Regions from separate parts of the Acinetobacter sp. G18 genome, predicted to be linked through region 1. Evidence: riboswitches for the same ligand, from Rfam matches in the RefSeq annotation. Region 1 holds a riboswitch; the other holds the start of a gene.
What was found. A riboswitch is a leader RNA that binds a small molecule or an ion and turns the genes downstream of it on or off. The one in region 1 is predicted to bind manganese.

Region 1 (8,617 bases):
TGCAGAAAGCCTGCATGCACATGATGCTGTGGCTCAAGGGTCTTGGCAGTGGTAGGACTTTCTATAAGCAACTAAAACTACGCGTTATCGGGTTGAAAAAACCTGTTTTTCCCATGAGTTAAATAGTTTCAGCTTATCCCTCTCACCATCTCAACTTAAATAAACTGATCTAAACGGTAATTCCATGCTACGTAAAAATCCATCTGGCCATCTCCCTGTTATTGATCAATCAGCCTATGTCGATCAAACCGCTATTATTTGTGGCAAGGTCATTGTTCATGCCAATGTATTTATTGGTCCTTATGCCGTAATTCGTGCAGATGAAACCGACGAAAATGGAGAAATGCAACCTATTATTATTGGCGCAAATTCCAATATCCAAGATGGTGTTGTGATTCACTCCAAAGCTGGTGCATCAGTAGTGATTGGTGAAAGTACATCAATTGCTCATCGTTCAATTATTCATGGGCCTTGTGAAATTGGTCACCATGTTTTTGTGGGTTTCAACAGCGTCATATTTAACTGCAAGGTCGGTAATTACAGCGCTATTCGCCATAACGCAGTCGTCGACGGACGTGATTTACCGAACCATTTTTATGTTCCCGCAATGAGCTACATCAACCCTAAAACTGACTTAAACCAATACCCTCCGGTTGATATCTCTATCAGTGAATTTTCAGAGAGTGTTGTCTCAACAAACATTGAGTTGGTCAAAGGCTATAAGGCATTACACAATGAGTTTTAAACCCTATTCTAAAATTATTATTCGAGATGCCAATGTAGTGAATGAGGGAAAGCAGCAATCTGTAGATGTACTTATTCAAGATGGACGAATCAAAAAAATTGCACCAAGCATTCCTCATGTTGTTAACGCTAAAACAATTCACGCTAACGGAAACTGGCTAATTCCCGGAATGATCGATGATCAAGTCCATTTTAGAGATCCAGGCTCAACACATAAAGGCAGTATAGCTTCGGAATCTATGGCAGCAGTCATTGGTGGAATTACCAGTTATATGGATATGCCAAACACAAATCCACCAACCCTATCTTTAGATGCCTTAATACAAAAAAAGCAAATAGCCGCCCAATATAGCATGGCAAATTATGCCTTCCATTTTGGAGTAAGTTCTGCAAATTTAGATATTGTTGAACAGCTTAATCCCAAGCTCGTCAGCGGTGTAAAAGTTTTTATGGGCGCCTCTACTGGCAATATGTTGGTAGATGACCCACAAGTGCTTGAACGTTTATTTGCAAATGTCCCAACCATTCTTTTAACGCACTGCGAATATACACCGCGCATTAAAGAAAGAGAAAAATTATATTTTGAGAAATATGGTGCAAACATTCCAGCACATATGCACCCTAAAATTCGGGATAAACAAGCCTGTTTTGAGAGTTCACGTTTAGCTGTCTCTTTAGCAGAAAAATATGGAACTCAACTGCATGTTTTACATATTAGTACAGCCAAAGAATTATGCTTGTTTAAAGATTTGCCCTTAAATTTAAAGCATATTTCTGCGGAAGTATGCATTCATCACCTTAGTTTTGATGAATCAGACTATGCTGCGCTTAGCCATTTAATTAAATGTAATCCAGCCATTAAAACCCAACAAGACAAAGATGCACTTATCACTGCCATCGCTCAAACTAATCGCTTAGATATTATTGGTACAGATCACGCACCGCATACATGGGAGGAAAAACAACAATCCTATTTAAAAGCACCATCTGGCCTTCCGTTGGTTCAACATGCTGTTCCAGCACTCATGGAACTTGTGGCAGAAAAAAAAATAAGTATAGAAACAATGGTGAAGAAAACATCACACCAAGTCGCTGATTTATTTAAACTCAAAGATCGAGGATATATACGCGAAGGCTACTGGGCAGATTTGGTTCTGCTTAAAGAAAATAAAGAAGCTATTACTGTTAAAGATCAAAAAAACTATATGCGATGTAACTGGACTCCATTTCAAAACAAAAGCTTTCGCTATGAAGTTGATACAACTATTGTTTCAGGACAGTTGGCTTGGCATCAAAATCAGTTATTTCTAAGTTGTCGAGGTGAAGCATTGGACATAGACAGATAACTCAAGTGAAAATTTAAAAATAATTAAATTAGATGTTATAACTTGTTCAGATTGAACCATAAAAAACCCGCAAAATATTGCGGGATTTTTTGTAGTGCGTTGAATTACATATGACCGCGTCCGCGGCTATGCATATCAGACCCATGATCGCCATGTGCTTTATTATGATAGTACCCTTTACCATGATGATTACCATGATAAGCATAAGCTTTACCATGATGCATACCGTGATAAGCATGACCATAACCATGATTTGAGCCGTGGTAACCATGGCCTTTTGCAAAGGTCGGAGCTGAAAGCGCGATGACCAATGCAGCGAAAATATACTTAATGTACTTCATACAAAACTCCTTTTTATTGTAGTACTGGAATTTAAAGTAATACATAAATGTACAGCTAGAAACAAGTGAAAATCTGTACAGGAGCGTAAGCTACCAAGCAAAGATAAGAAGCAACTCTATCTTAAATAATGAAAGCAAAATCTATCAGTAGAATTTTGCCTCACCAATCGGACGAGTTTTAAACCGTCTATGAAACCACATGTATTGTGTTGGGGCGATTCGAATTTGGTTCTCAATAATTTTATTGACGCGTTCAGCATCATTTACTTCGCATTCACTTGGAAAGTTTTCAAGTTTAGGTTCGACGAGCACATTGTATTGAGGGTTTCGAATATCCCCACTTCTATAAAAATATAGCGGTATTGCAACAGCATTTGAAATATCCATAAGTCTACGGTGGGCTGTTACTGTTGCCGCCTGTATTCCAAAAAACGATGCCATCACACCTTGCTTCAAACCAAAGTCCTGATCAGGGCTATACCAGATTGCATGACCATTTTTCAGTTTCGAAATTAAGCTACGCATGTTGTCTTTCGCAATTTGGTTTTTATAAACCCGAGCACGACTACGATGAATGAGAAAATCCATAAAAGGATTATTTTGCGGTCTATACACCACATCCATATCAAAAAATAAGGTACATGCAGCGCCACCAGCATCTAGTAAAGTACTATGTGTGCCTAGCAACAAGATACCCTTATCCCGATTCTGTTCCAGATGTTCCAAGCCTTCTATACGAACTCTTTTTTTAAACCATTCAGGACAATACCAAGCGTTTAAGGCTTCAAATATCCCTATCATGGTGTCTTTAAAGACTAGTTTTGCTTTGGCTTCAATTTGCTCAGGTGTTTTTTCAGGGAAACAAGCTTGTAAGTTTCTTAATGTTGTTTTCCGTCTCGAAGCTAATAATATCCAAGCAATTTTTGAGAAAACCTTTGCTAAACGCCACTGGATTGCCCAAGGCAAGTAAGCAAGAAACATGAGAATAAAAGCTGCGAACCAGATACCCCAATATTTTAATGATAGAAAGGAAAATTGAAACTGCCCAGATTGATACTGCGGTTCAGATTTCGTCATACTGTAAATATCTAGAGGTATAGGTCTTCATCCTAACACAGCCCGAATCTACATCCGTTTGCAAAGTGTGTCTTAATATGTAGATTAATTTATTAGAAAAATTTATATCGCGTAATGACGACCCACCATGTTTGCTTTTAAAATTATATAATATTTAACAATTACTTATATGATTTTAGTTTGCGGAATTGGTTTATAAATCATAGATAAAAATTAGAAATCCACACCTCGTATGACTTGCAAAAATTCCGAATATTCATCTTCATTTTCGAAAGTAAATTCTACGTCTGAGCCATCTGCGAATCGAACAAGAACAGAACTTAAATCAGAACTGGTTGTAAATTTAACAACTTGTTCAAGATTATAATGTGTTGAATCTACTTGGTAATATTTATATTCTCTTGGCATAGCAGCGTTCTATTATTTTATGAGATGTCACTACTATAGAACAAAATTTAGATCCGTTTTACTTATTTATTAAAAGTTGGCAACTGTTTAATAAAGTCATTTAACGGCATTGGAACGCCCCATAAATAACCTTGAAACTCGATACAACCATTATTTTTAAAAGCATAAAATTGTTCGGCTGTTTCTATTCCCTCTACTAACACTCGAAGGTTTAAATCTAGACCAATTTTAACAATACCCGAGACTAATTTATAACTGCGTTTATCATCCAACGCTGCCTGTACAAAGCTACGATCAATTTTGATTTGTCTAATTTGCATTTTTTGCAAATAACTTAAAGATGAATAACCTGTTCCGAAGTCATCAAGAGAAAGCTGAACTCCTCTTTCCGATAAGGAATTCATTTTTTCAATCATGCTCACACAATTGTTCAAAGCAATATTTTCAGTAATTTCCAAGATAAGCCGAGATGGATTTATGTCATACCTATGAATCATGCAAATTACGGTTTCCTCGAAGTTAGCTTGCATGAAATGATCAGCGCTAATATTGATTGAAAGTGTCAAATCTTTAGTCTGTTCTTGTTTACTCCAATCTTGTAAAACTTTGCAGGCTTGAGCTAAAACCCATGTACCTATTTCAGGCATTAATCCTAATGTTTGTGCCGCAGGAATAAAATCTTGTGTGGGAACAGAACCCAAAACAGGATGATGCCATCTGAGTAAAGCCTCGGCACCAATTAACTTTTCAGAAGCATTGACTTGAGGTTGATAAAACAATTCAAATTGCTCTTTTCCGAGTGCTAGACGTAAGTCTTTCGCCATGGAATCTTCTATTTGTATTTCTAATTGCATGGTATAGATAGATATACAAATCATGAGCGTGGCGACGCAAATAGCAATCCATCGACCATGACTCCGAGTATTTTCCGATAGCGGTATAGCATGATCTAAAGTAAAAGAGCTGCCACTAAAAAATATAAAGCATGCGATTGACAGTAAAATTAAAACGAGTTGTAAGAAACTCGGATTTCTGCGGTAGTTTAAGTATCCTAATATTGCCCCAGCAGGCAAAAACAAATGAGCAACTTGAGGATGATGAGTAGTCGCTATATCAAAAAATACGCAAAAAACGACTGGAAAAACAAGTAGAACAGCTTGAGATAAAAGAATACCCGCTGAAATTCGATTTATATAAATGAGAAAAAAACTAAAAATGGAAAGCAGTGTAAAAACAATATCCATATAAACAATGATCCACATTTTTGAAAATGCGAAATATATGGTCCAGAACAAGCAAAAAATAATACAAATAAAGATATTTGCTTTAGCTGCGATGGTAAGCTGCTGGTCTTTTATGTTGTGGTAATTATTTTTACATTTTTTTAAGTAAGACGAAGCTATCATAGGTAAATCAACCATAAATATAACAAAAGCAGTAACATTGCCCTTCATGCTCTATTTCAGAATTTAACAATCAAACTTAATTTTCTATAAAGTTTTTATTTATCTTTTATGCGTTTAGAAAGTATTTTATTACACAAAATAAAGTTCATTTGTTTAATAAATTTAGTCAAAAAAGAGGACTTTTCAAAGACCCCATAAGTTTAAATTATGATTCACTCAGGGTACAAGCCTCTGCTACTAAGGTACAGGGCATAAGTTATGAAAAATAAGACAATTGGTTAATTATTTACCGATTTTACAAGGTTATTAGCTCATCGTTTTTTAAGATTATCTAATCAATAGCAAATACAACGACTGAAACGCGCTGGCACATGTCCAGCGCGTTAATATTTATCAGAGATAAATCACAACTAAAATTGCGAAAACACCATACAGCGCACTTACTGCAACCAATGATCGGTCATCGACTGTGCCACGGCGGAATAAATTCCACAGAAATACAATCGCTAATGCAGTAATAATGCCAGAGGCTAACAACAAGGTATCAAAGCGCCACGGCGTAAAGAAAATACCTAATGCACTTGGTATGGTGGCCTGAATCATCATGGCACCAGAAATATTCGCTAAAGCCAAACGCTCTTTACCTTGGCGTACCCAAATCAGCGCATTCATAATCTCAGGTAATTCGGTAGCAACTGGACTCAGTAATAAAGCAACCAAATGTGGCGGCCAACTTAGCGCTGTACCAATCGCTTCAAGCTGAGCAACAAAAGTATGCGACGCAACACTAATTACAACCAAAGCGACCAATACTTGTAGACCAGCCCACCCTAGTGACGGTTCGGCTGTGTTTGGACGGAACTTGAGCGGTTCAAGGTCTTCTTCATCGGAAGATGTATCAGCTTCCTTAATCTCACGCCAGACATAAGCTGCATAAGCCGCTAAAAATAGAATGCCTAACCAAGGTTTGATGGCAAATGCGACTAAACCAAGCGCTACTTTTAAAACAAAGATAGCAAGGAACGAGACTTGATCTCGTCTTAAACGGGCATAATCAACTTGAACTTTATGCGAAGTTCGAGCTAATTTTTTGCGATGAAGCATCAATACCAGACCGACTACGGCGTAACCCAAGGTCGCTAAAACCAATGGGCCACCCATTGCAGCACCAACACCAAGGTCTTTTTGTTCTGGGGTATCACCAAATACGACGGCCATAAAGGTCACCGCACTTTCAGGTAGCGCTGTACCAAAAGCTGCGAGTACCGAGCCTACTGCTGTTGCACCAAGATTAAGACGCTTACCAAACCATTCAATTCCATTGACGAAATATTCACAGGCTAGGTAAATTGCCGCGGCGGACACAAAGAATAAGATGAACGTGAGGAGCATAGGAATAGTCCAGCCGGGCGAATAAGAAACCATTGGCACGACAACGCTCCTCGCCCGACTAGCAAAGTACGTTGCGGCCAAAGGTCTCGCCTAGCTCACACTGTGTATACAGTGGCTGAACACGCCATGAGATACTGATCTCAAGTTTGTTGACGTGGTCTTCCTAGTTGGGTACTAGGAATGGCTACTCCCCAATGACAATAGGTGAAGTTTACCAGTGATTGAAAAGTAACTCTACAAAAATGGTCTGACAAAATGATCAAGAGCTTTAAAAATTCACAGTCGGTTTTAAAACTCTCTTTATTGACTAAATAAAATGTATTTCTACACTGGCATGTACAATTTCTTCATGAATAGACAAAGCCCTTTTAACTGAATCAGGTGTTAAATCTGTTCGGTCTGTTTCTAAAGCCAAAATGCATGAAAATTTTCCTTTACCGACTTTCCATACATGTAAATCTGTAATTTTCACTTGTGATAATTGCTCAATCACTTCTTGGATTTCAGCGACTACTGGATGTGACATTTCAGCATCTAATAACGTTTTTCCTGTGTCACGCAAAAGCCCCCATGACCACTGTGCAACAAGTATCGCCCCTACAATACCCAGCAAAGCATCTAAAAAATTCCATCCAAAAAATTTACCCGCTATAAGTGCAGCTATGGCTAATACAGACGTTACGGCATCGGCAAGTACATGTAGAAACGCAGCTTTATGGTTTAAATCGTGATGGTGATCATGATGATGGTGGTGACTATGCTCATGGTCGTGATGGTGATGTTCATGATTATCATGTAATAACCACGCACAAATTAAATTGACTGCCAACCCCACAACAGCAATAGAAATCGCCTCATTATAATGAATATCAACAGGATGGAGTAATCGCTCAATAGATTGAAATCCCATTAACAGTGCAACGACCATTAATATGATTGCACTGCTATATCCACCTAAAATTTCGATTTTCCAAGTTCCGAAACTAAAGCGTTTGTCATGGGCATAACGGCGAGCCATTTTGTAAGCGACATAGGCCAACCCTAGAGCAACCATATGTGAACTCATGTGCCAGCCATCAGCTAAAAGAGCCATGGAGTTAAAGATCCATCCACCCACAATTTCAAAAACCATCATCACGGCAGTTAAAATCGTTGCGATCAAAATTTTCTTTTGAGCAAGCGGGTTTCCTTCATCGAACTGATGAGAATGGTAACGTTCTAAATTGCTGTTAATTTCCATATTTATGGTCTTTTATTGATACTCCCCCATAGTATATATTTTTTTGAAGAAAAATAAGTTACATCACGACCAAAACAAGAAAACTTTTAGAGAAATCTTTACTTAGTCATGACCTAAAATTGATCTACTATATTTCAAAACCACTATAGATTGAGGCGCTCTGAATGGCTGAGTACATCCATTCATAGAGCTGCATGTGAGAGCAACTACAACACTCCTTGCAATTTTTTCACAAAAAATCTATATCTGAACCAATCAGATAACCCAGACTAAAATTAAAAAAATTGCTCCAACACCTCATCCCTTTCTTTCAAACTGTTTAAGCTTAAAACCTGTAGCAGCAAACCATCTATCAGGTTCACCACCATGTGGGCATCGAATTTTGGCTCGCGGATTTCCCCGCTAAAAATCAGGTCAAAAATTTCATGGCGCAACCACTTTCGGTATTCAACTGTCATGCGGTAAGCCTTTGGATAAAGCAGTTTTATTTCTAAAATAGCTTTGATTAAAAAATGGTACTGGCTGTTTAAATTAGTATGTAACACAATAATTTCTTTAAGTTTATCTTTTGAACTGTAGTAACGGTTTGAGTAAATGATAGAAAGCACTTCTTCTCTGAGCAAGCTTTTTTGAAAGGCGATACACATTTCAATCAGGTGTTCT
Region 2 (8,617 bases), 1.6 Mb from region 1:
GTTCATATACGCATCCTGATGATTTAGATCTTCCGGCAAGTGCAAAAGTTTCAGTCACTTTACGCCCGAAAACAGTTGAGCTCAACAACGACTCACTGGCAAAAAAATATGGTAATACTACCGCTAAAAACTCTTTTAATACCTCTTCTTCAAATCCTTATTCTTGGTTAGTTTCTCATCCTCTTCCTGATAGCGTACGTGTTTCTTCTAACTTTGGTGGTCGTACCATGGGTGGTCGTGCAGAGCATCACGGTGGTTTAGATATGTCTGCGCCAAGTGGTACGCCAATCTATGCAACAGGTCCTGGTATTGTAACTAAATCAGGTTGGGGCACAGGTTATGGTCAGTATGTAGAAATCAACCATGGTAATGGTTATTTAACACGCTATGCACACGCTTCACGTTTAATGGTTCGTGTGGGCGATCAGGTTTCTGCTGGTGACCATATTGCTAATGTGGGTTGTACAGGTCGTTGTACTGGGCCACATTTACACTATGAAGTAGTAAAAGATGGTCAACGTAAGAATCCATCAACTTACTTAGCAATGTTGCCTTAAATCGTATTTGTTAAAAATTAGGATTATTAAATTTTTGAATCTAAAATGAGATAAAACCTTTCTTAACGCAATTATCGTATAAAAAAACGCCTATATTGGCGTTTTTTTGTTATTTTGAGTCATGCTCGGTCAATGACTATTCATTCAGAAAATAATAGGGCCCCCTCACATTCACCCGTGGCAATAACTTGAGAGGGGCAAAACGTGGTAAAAATACAAAGTAGATTAGAGAACAAGGAACAGGTGAATTATGGCGTTTTACGGTGACTCCGACGCACAAGAAACCCAAGAATGGCAAGATGCATTCGATTCAGTTTTACAACATATGGGAACTGAGCGAGCGGCATTCTTGTTGGAAAAACTTTACCAACAAGCAATTGCTAAGCATGTTCCAATTCAACGTCTCAATACACCTTACTTAAATACAATTTCTGTTGAAGAACAACCTGCAATGCCAGGCGACCAAGATATGGAACGCCGTATTCGTGCATTGATTCGTTGGAATGCCTTAGCAATGGTACTTCGTGCGAATAAAACAGGTGATGATTTAGGTGGTCACTTAGCGAGTTTCGCATCAAGTGCAACATTATATGACGTAGGTTTTAACCATTTCTTCCGCGCAAACAGCAATAGCTTTGGCGGAGATATGATTTATTACCAAGGACACTGTGCTCCTGGTATTTATGCACGTTCATTCCTTGAAGGACGTTTAACTGAAGAGCAGTTAAGTAATTTCCGCCGTGAAGTTGGCGGTAACGGTTTACCAAGCTATCCACACCCATATTTAATGCCGGACTATTGGCAATTCCCAACTGTATCAATGGGTCTTGGTCCAATCATGTCGATTTATCAAGCACACATTCAAAAATATTTGATGAACCGTGGCTTGATTAAAGAAGAAGATCGTAAAGTTTGGGCTTATCTTGGCGATGGTGAGATGGATGAGCCAGAAAGTACTGGTGCAATTTCACTCGCTGGCCGTGAAAAACTTGATAACCTCATTTGGGTTGTTAACTGTAACTTACAGCGTCTAGATGGTCCTGTACGTGGTAACGGTAAAATTATTCAAGAATTAGAATCTTTATTCCGTGGCGCAGGCTGGCGTGTCATTAAAGTAGTATGGGGTCGTCATTGGGATCCGCTACTTGCAAAAGACAGCACAGGCGCTTTAAAAGCGGTAATGGAAGAAACTGTTGATGGTGAATACCAACGCTACCAAGTAAAAGGTGGTGCATATACACGTGAGAAATTCTTTGGCAAGTACCCAGAAGCTGCGGAACTTGTAAAAGATTTAAGCGATGAAGACATCGATAATCTCAACCGTGGTGGTCATGACCCATATAAAGTTTTTGCTGCCTATGCAGAAGCAATGAAAGCGAAAGGTCAACCAACAGTTATTCTTGCAAAAACTGTTAAAGGTTACGGTTTATCTGAAGAAATTGAAGCGGTGAACAAAACTCACCAAATCAAGAAAATGCAGATCGACTCTTTGAAATATGTACGTGACCGTTTTAACCTGCCATTTACAGATGATAAATTAGAAGAGCTTCCATTCTACCGCCCAAGTGAAAACTCTCCAGAAATGAAGTACATGAAGGCACGTCGTGAAGCATTAGGTGGTTACCTTCCTGCACGTCGTAAAGAGAGTGAAATTTTAGCGATTCCTGAATTATCTGTATTTGATGCTGTATTAAATGGTTCAGGTGGTAAAGAACAGTCTACTACGATGGTAATGGTTCGTTTAATTGCTGCTTTACTTAAAGAAAAAGCAATTAAAGACCGCGTAGTACCAATCGTTCCAGACGAAGCACGTACTTTCGGTTTAGAAGGGATGTTCCGTCAGCTCGGTATTTATGCCGCTCACGGTCAAAAATATACCCCAGAAGACCAAGAACAGTTAATGCATTACCGTGAAGCAAGTGATGGTCACATGCTTCAAGAAGGGATTAACGAAGCTGGTGCAATGAGCGCATGGGCTGCGTTGGCAACAAGTTATTCAACGAATAACTTGCCAATGATTCCAATGTACATGTACTACTCAATGTTTGGTTTCCAACGTATTGGTGACATTGCATGGGCAGCTGGTGATGCGCAAGCTCAAGGTTTCTTGTTAGGTGCAACTGCTGGTCGTACTACATTGAACGGTGAAGGTTTACAGCACCAAGATGGCCATTCACATATCTTGGCAAACACGATTCCAAACTGCGTATCTTATGATCCATGTTTTGGTTATGAGTTAGCTGTAATCGTTCATGACGGTTTACAACGTATGTATGTGAACCAAGAGCGTGTGTTCTATTACTTAACTGTAATGAACGAAAACTACGAGCATCCTGCAATGCCTGAAGGCGCTGAGGAAGGCATTAAACGTGGTATGTACTTATTCGAAAAAGACGAAAAAGCAACTGTCCAATTACTTGGTTCAGGTGTAATTCTTCGTGAAGTGATCAAAGCTGCGAAAATCTTACGTGATGAATACCAAATCCATTCAAACGTTTGGAGTGTAACAAGCTTCAATGAGTTGTCTCGTGATGGTATGGCATGTGAAGAATACAACCGCCTACACCCACTTGCTGAAGAAGTGAAAGAATCTTGGGTATCTAAGCAATTACGTGGTACAGAAGGTATTGTAGTTTCTGCTACAGACCATATGCGTGCGTACAGCGAACAAATTCGTGCTTATCTTCCAGATGGTCGTCCATTTGTTGCATTAGGTACAGATGGTTATGGTCGTTCAGATACGCGTGCGAACTTACGTAGTTTCTTTGGTGTTGATGCTGCACATATCGTTGTTGCTACTTTGAAAAAATTAGCTGACGAAGGTGAAGTAGATGCACGTTTAGTGAAAGATGCAATTTCTAACTTTGAGTTAGATACGGATCGTCCAGTTGCATGGGCTCCACAAGCACATCCGGAAGTTCAGCCAGTTGCTGAATACAATGAAACGCAAACAGGTGAGGGGAACTAAGCATGCAAATTAAGACCCCTGATATTGGTGTAGATAAAGCAGTTGTTGCTGAAATTTTAGTAAAAGTTGGTGACAGCATTGCTGAAAATGACAGTCTTGTTTTGCTTGAGTCTGATAAAGCCTCTGTTGAAGTGCCTAGCACTTCAGCAGGTGTGGTAAAAAGCATCTTAATCAAGGAAGGCGATAGCGTAACTGAAGGTACGGTATTGTTTGAACTTGAAGCTGAAGGTGCAGCGCAAGCTGCTCCAGAACCAACACCAGCTCCTGCGGCTGAAAAGCCAGCTGCTCCAGCTCCTGCACAACAAGCTCAAGCTTCAGCTCAACCTGCTGCCACTACATCAACTGCAACTGTTGACGTAACTGTCCCTGACATTGGTGTTGAAAAAGCATTAGTTGGCGAAATCCTCGTTAAAGTAGGTGACCAGATTGATGTTGAGCAAAGCATCGTTGTAGTTGAATCTGACAAAGCAACTGTAGAAGTACCAAGCAGTACTGCTGGTATTGTAGAAAGCATTCAAGTTAAAGAAGGCGATACAGTTAAAGAAGGTGTTGTGCTCATTAAAGTGAAAACAACGTCTGCATCAAGTGCGCCAGTTGAAGCTCCTGCTTCTACAGCAGCCCCTGCGGCAGCACCTGCACCAGCTCAACAAGAAACTGTAGCTGCGGCTGCTACTCAATCTGGACCAGTTGATATTAACGTTCCTGACTTGGGTGTAGATAAAGCAGTTGTTGCTGAAATCTTGGTACAAGTTGGCGATAAAGTTGATGTAGACCAAAGCCTTGTTGTGGTTGAGTCAGATAAAGCGACTGTTGAAGTTCCAAGTACTGTTGCGGGTGTTGTGAAAGCGATTCACTTGCAAGCAGGCCAACAGGTTTCACAAGGTATATTGCTTGCAACAATTGAAGCTGAAGGCCAAGCACCTGCTGCGGCACCAGCGGCAAAAGCAGAAGTAGCTCCAGCTCCACAGGCAGCAGCACCTAAAGTGGCAGCTCCTGCTCCGATTCAGGCTGTATCTGCTCCAGCGTCTGGTAGTGACAAGTTAACGAAAGAGCAAGAAGCCGAAAATGCTAAAGTATATGCAGGCCCTGCTGTACGTAAGCTTGCTCGTGAACTTGGTGTGATTTTGTCACAAGTTAAAACTTCTGGTGAGCATGGTCGTGTTATTAAAGAAGATATCTTTGCCTATGTGAAGAGTCGTTTAACTGCGCCACAAGCTGCACCAGTTGCTGCGGCTGCACCAGCGGTTTCGGGTTTGCCAAAGCTGCCTGACTTCACTGCGTTTGGTGGTGTGGAAGAAAAAGTACTGACGCGTTTGCAGCAAGTATCAATTCCGCAATTGTCGTTGAACAACTTTATTCCGCAAGTCACCCAGTTTGATTTGGCTGATATCACTGAGTTAGAAGATTGGCGTAATGAACTGAAAGGCAACTTCAAAAAAGAAGGTATCAGCCTGACGATTATGGCATTCATTATCAAAGCGGTTGCGTATTTGTTGAAAGAAGAGCGTGAATTCGCAGGTCATCTATCTGATGACGGTAAATCAGTGCTCTTGCGCAATGAAATCCATATGGGTATTGCGGTAGCAACACCTGATGGTTTAACTGTGCCAGTACTTCGTAACCCAGACCAAAAATCAATTAAGCAAATTGCAGTTGAATTGGGTATGTTAGGTCAAAAAGCACGTGATAAGAAATTAACACCAAAAGACTTACAAGGTGCGAATTTCACCATTTCAAGCTTGGGCGCAATTGGTGGTACAGCATTTACACCGCTTGTGAACTGGCCGCAAGTTGCGATTTTGGGTATTTCACCTGCAACGATGCAGCCTGTTTGGAATGGTAAGGACTTTGATCCACGCTTGATGTTGCCATTGTCATTATCTTATGATCACCGTGTAATTAATGGTGCAGATGCGGCTCGCTTTACAAATAAACTTACGAAACTTCTTAAAGATATTCGTACTTTATTAATCTAATACTTTGAAATAATTAACTAAAACCTCGCTTCGGCGGGGTTTTGTTTTTGATATCTCTTTAATTAAATTTTGGGTTAATCTACAGATTAAGCAAGGCTTATTGAGCGTGAGGAGAAATTTCTCGTTATTAGGTAAAGGAGAAATAGTAAATGTTGGGTTTCCTGAAAATTATGTTGCCCTTACTGTTGATTGTATTTTTGTTGATGGGAGTATGGGTCAGTATTTTACACTTCCCGTGGGAGTGGATGACCTACGTTGCAATCGGTTTGGAAGTATTTGTGGCAACGCTTATTTTGCCATTTGAATTTCAATCACAACATATAGCTGGTATTCACAATTTTGGTTTTATTAACTTAAGTATCTGTTTAGCTTTACTATTAGGCTTGGGGCGTCTGTTAGTATGGGCATGGATAAAATTTTTTGTTTGAAAAATAGAACTGCTCGAATATAATGAGCACATACTTCATTGGGGAGTAGCCGCTATTCACAGCAAATGTGAATAGGTGATGGTCAACATAATTGTTCAACAGAACATGGTCATCATAGCTTAAACGTCTCATCGTTCCTGAGTTGGCAAGACCTTTGATTTACCACTCTGCAGATATTTGGCTAGCAGGAGCGGTAGGTCATGGGCATTTATGCTAGCCAGAGAAACGACATGCAAGAATTTCTGATTTCTACATCGATTGTTGCCCTCGCTGAAATGGGTGATAAAACTCAACTATTGGCTCTGCTACTATCTGCGCGTTTCCGTAAGCCAATTCCTATTTTAATTGCGATTCTTTTAGCCACACTCATTAACCATGGTATTTCTGCTGTGCTTGGGCAGTGGATTACGACCGTTCTCAGTCCTGAAATTTTGGTTTGGGTACTTGCGGTTGGTTTTATTGGTATGGCGTTCTGGATGCTTATTCCAGATAAGCTCGATGATGAAACTGATAGTATTAATAAGTGGCAAAAATTTGGTGTTTTTGGTGCAACCTTTATTTTATTTTTCTTGGCTGAAATTGGCGATAAAACACAAATTGCAACTGTCGCTTTAGCTGCACGCTATGACAGTATTTTCTGGGTAATGCTCGGTACAACAGTTGGTATGATGATTGCCAATGCTCCTGCTGTATTTATCGGTAATAAACTGGCAGAACGTTTACCTATCTCGCTTATTCATAAAATTGGTGCTGCTATTTTCTTAATTGTAGGTGTCTCTACTTTAATACAACATTATTTCTTTTAAGATATTTAAAGCTGCCATAAAAAAAGCACTCAATTCGAGTGCTTTTTTTATAGGTCATTTTAGTAGTTAAACTTCAAAATACATTTATTTAAGAAAGTTTTAGAAGATTATGCAATTTCTTGATGATTCATTTATAGAATAAGAAAACTAAAATCAATTTTAAAATATTATGAGAAATATCAATCAATTCATTGCAAGTACTTTAGAATCCCTTTATTTTAGTATGGATATAAAAATATCTAATATTTAAAGTTTTTTTGGGGAATTGTATGGGGTTTGAAAAAACAACATCGCAGATACTATTTGATAATGGCGTACATAAATGTATTAGTTTTACCAGTTTGGTTAAAGGGGAAGGCATACAAGCCAATCAATTTTTAATTATTGATCATGAACGAGCAGCTGTAATCGATCCAGGTGGTGATTTGACCTACGTTCCATTAACGATGGAACTTAATAAATATACTCGTCTTAAAAATCTGGACTATGTAATCGCTTCGCATCAAGATCCAGATATTATTACTTCAATGCCTCGTTGGTTAGTTTATACCGATGCTAAGGTAGTTGCCTCTAAATTATGGGCACGATTTTTACCTCACTTAAACTCGTCTTTTATGAGTGAGCGTATGAAAGGTAATTGGGAAGATCGTCTCATTGAGCTGCCAGATCGTGGTCAAGTGATTCAATTGGGCGAATCAAAGCTTGTCATGGTTCCTGCACATTTTCTACATTCGGTGGGCAATTTTCAGTTTTATGATCCAGTTGCCAAAATTTTATTTTCAGGCGATATGGGGGCTTCTATTGTTGAAGATGCATGTCAGCCTCTTAAAGATTTCGATGCTCATGTGATGAAAATGAAGGCTTTTCATCAGCGCTATATGTGCTCAAATAAAGTCATCCGTTTATGGGTCAACATGGTTCGTCAAATGGATATTGAAATGATTGTGCCTCAGCATGGTACTCCATTTGTTGGCAAAGAAATGATTAACCAGTTTTTAGACTGGATTGAGACCTTGCCATGTGGTGTAGATTTAATGACTGAACAAATTTTCAGCTGTCCAACATAAAAAGTTAAGTTCAATATCTTGAGTCCAATTTGAAATTTTTTTAGGATTTTGCGTCACAGAAAAAATTTTGATGACGAGAATTTGAATAAAAATGTTATCTCAAGTTGCGACTCCAGATGAGTGCCTTCGCTGTGGGGCATGTTGTGCACATTTTCGGGTTTCATTTTACTGGGCTGAGGCCGAGTTCATAGATGAACATCTCGTTGAACCTTTGACACCCGTTTATTCGTGTATGCGTGGAACTAATCAGGCTCAGCCAAGATGTCAGGCTTTGAAGGGTGAAATTGGTAAAGAGGTGGGCTGCTCTATTTATGCTGTCCGTAGTTCTACCTGTAAAGAGGTGCAGGTTGCTGATGAACAGTGTAACAAAGCACGCTTGGCGCACCAGTTGATTCCTCTGATTGAAGTAAACCCAGCAGATTCAGAAAATGATCATGACTATGATCAGGTGAGTTAAATATGAACTAACACGATAATAAGTGAGAAATATTTAGAGTAGGTGAATATCTATTGCGGAAAAAGGCAAAGATAATATGAAAATTGCATTGAAATTTGTTTATAATAGCTCACGGAATTTACCAGTGAGATTGTTATGCTGACCATCGTTCAAGAAGCGCTAACCTTCGATGATGTCTTATTACTTCCTGCCTACTCTACTGTTCTCCCAAAAGATGTCTCTCTAAAGACACGTTTAACTCGCGGCATTCATTTAAATATCCCATTAGTTTCAGCTGCAATGGATACAGTGACTGAGTCACGTATGGCGATTGCGATGTCACAAAATGGTGGTATCGGGATTTTGCACAAAAACATGG

Region 2: linked by a shared signal. The riboswitch ahead of NE363_RS00825 (TMEM165/GDT1 family protein) and the one ahead of NE363_RS11995 (sodium:calcium antiporter) in region 1 are both predicted to bind manganese.

Annotation. Positions count from the first base shown of each region.
Region 1 is NZ_CP109658.1:2,509,317-2,517,933, forward strand. Features, by position in the region: gene folE2 (GTP cyclohydrolase FolE2) at 1-55, shown strand, start outside; gene NE363_RS11970 (gamma carbonic anhydrase family protein) at 185-745, shown strand; gene NE363_RS11975 (dihydroorotase) at 735-2,090, shown strand; gene NE363_RS11980 (hypothetical protein) at 2,195-2,431, opposite strand; gene NE363_RS11985 (LpxL/LpxP family acyltransferase) at 2,576-3,508, opposite strand; gene NE363_RS11990 (putative bifunctional diguanylate cyclase/phosphodiesterase) at 3,979-5,370, opposite strand; gene NE363_RS11995 (sodium:calcium antiporter) at 5,716-6,747, opposite strand; yybP-ykoY riboswitch at 6,807-6,919, opposite strand; gene dmeF (CDF family Co(II)/Ni(II) efflux transporter DmeF) at 7,022-7,954, opposite strand; gene NE363_RS12005 (TetR/AcrR family transcriptional regulator) at 8,230-8,617, opposite strand, start outside.
Region 2 is NZ_CP109658.1:175,475-184,091, forward strand. Features, by position in the region: gene NE363_RS00805 (M23 family metallopeptidase) at 1-557, shown strand, start outside; gene aceE (pyruvate dehydrogenase (acetyl-transferring), homodimeric type) at 808-3,525, shown strand; gene NE363_RS00815 (2-oxo acid dehydrogenase subunit E2) at 3,528-5,501, shown strand; gene NE363_RS00820 (hypothetical protein) at 5,651-5,929, shown strand; yybP-ykoY riboswitch at 5,958-6,144, shown strand; gene NE363_RS00825 (TMEM165/GDT1 family protein) at 6,160-6,735, shown strand; gene NE363_RS00830 (MBL fold metallo-hydrolase) at 7,005-7,802, shown strand; gene NE363_RS00835 (YkgJ family cysteine cluster protein) at 7,894-8,259, shown strand; gene guaB (IMP dehydrogenase) at 8,395-8,617, shown strand, end outside.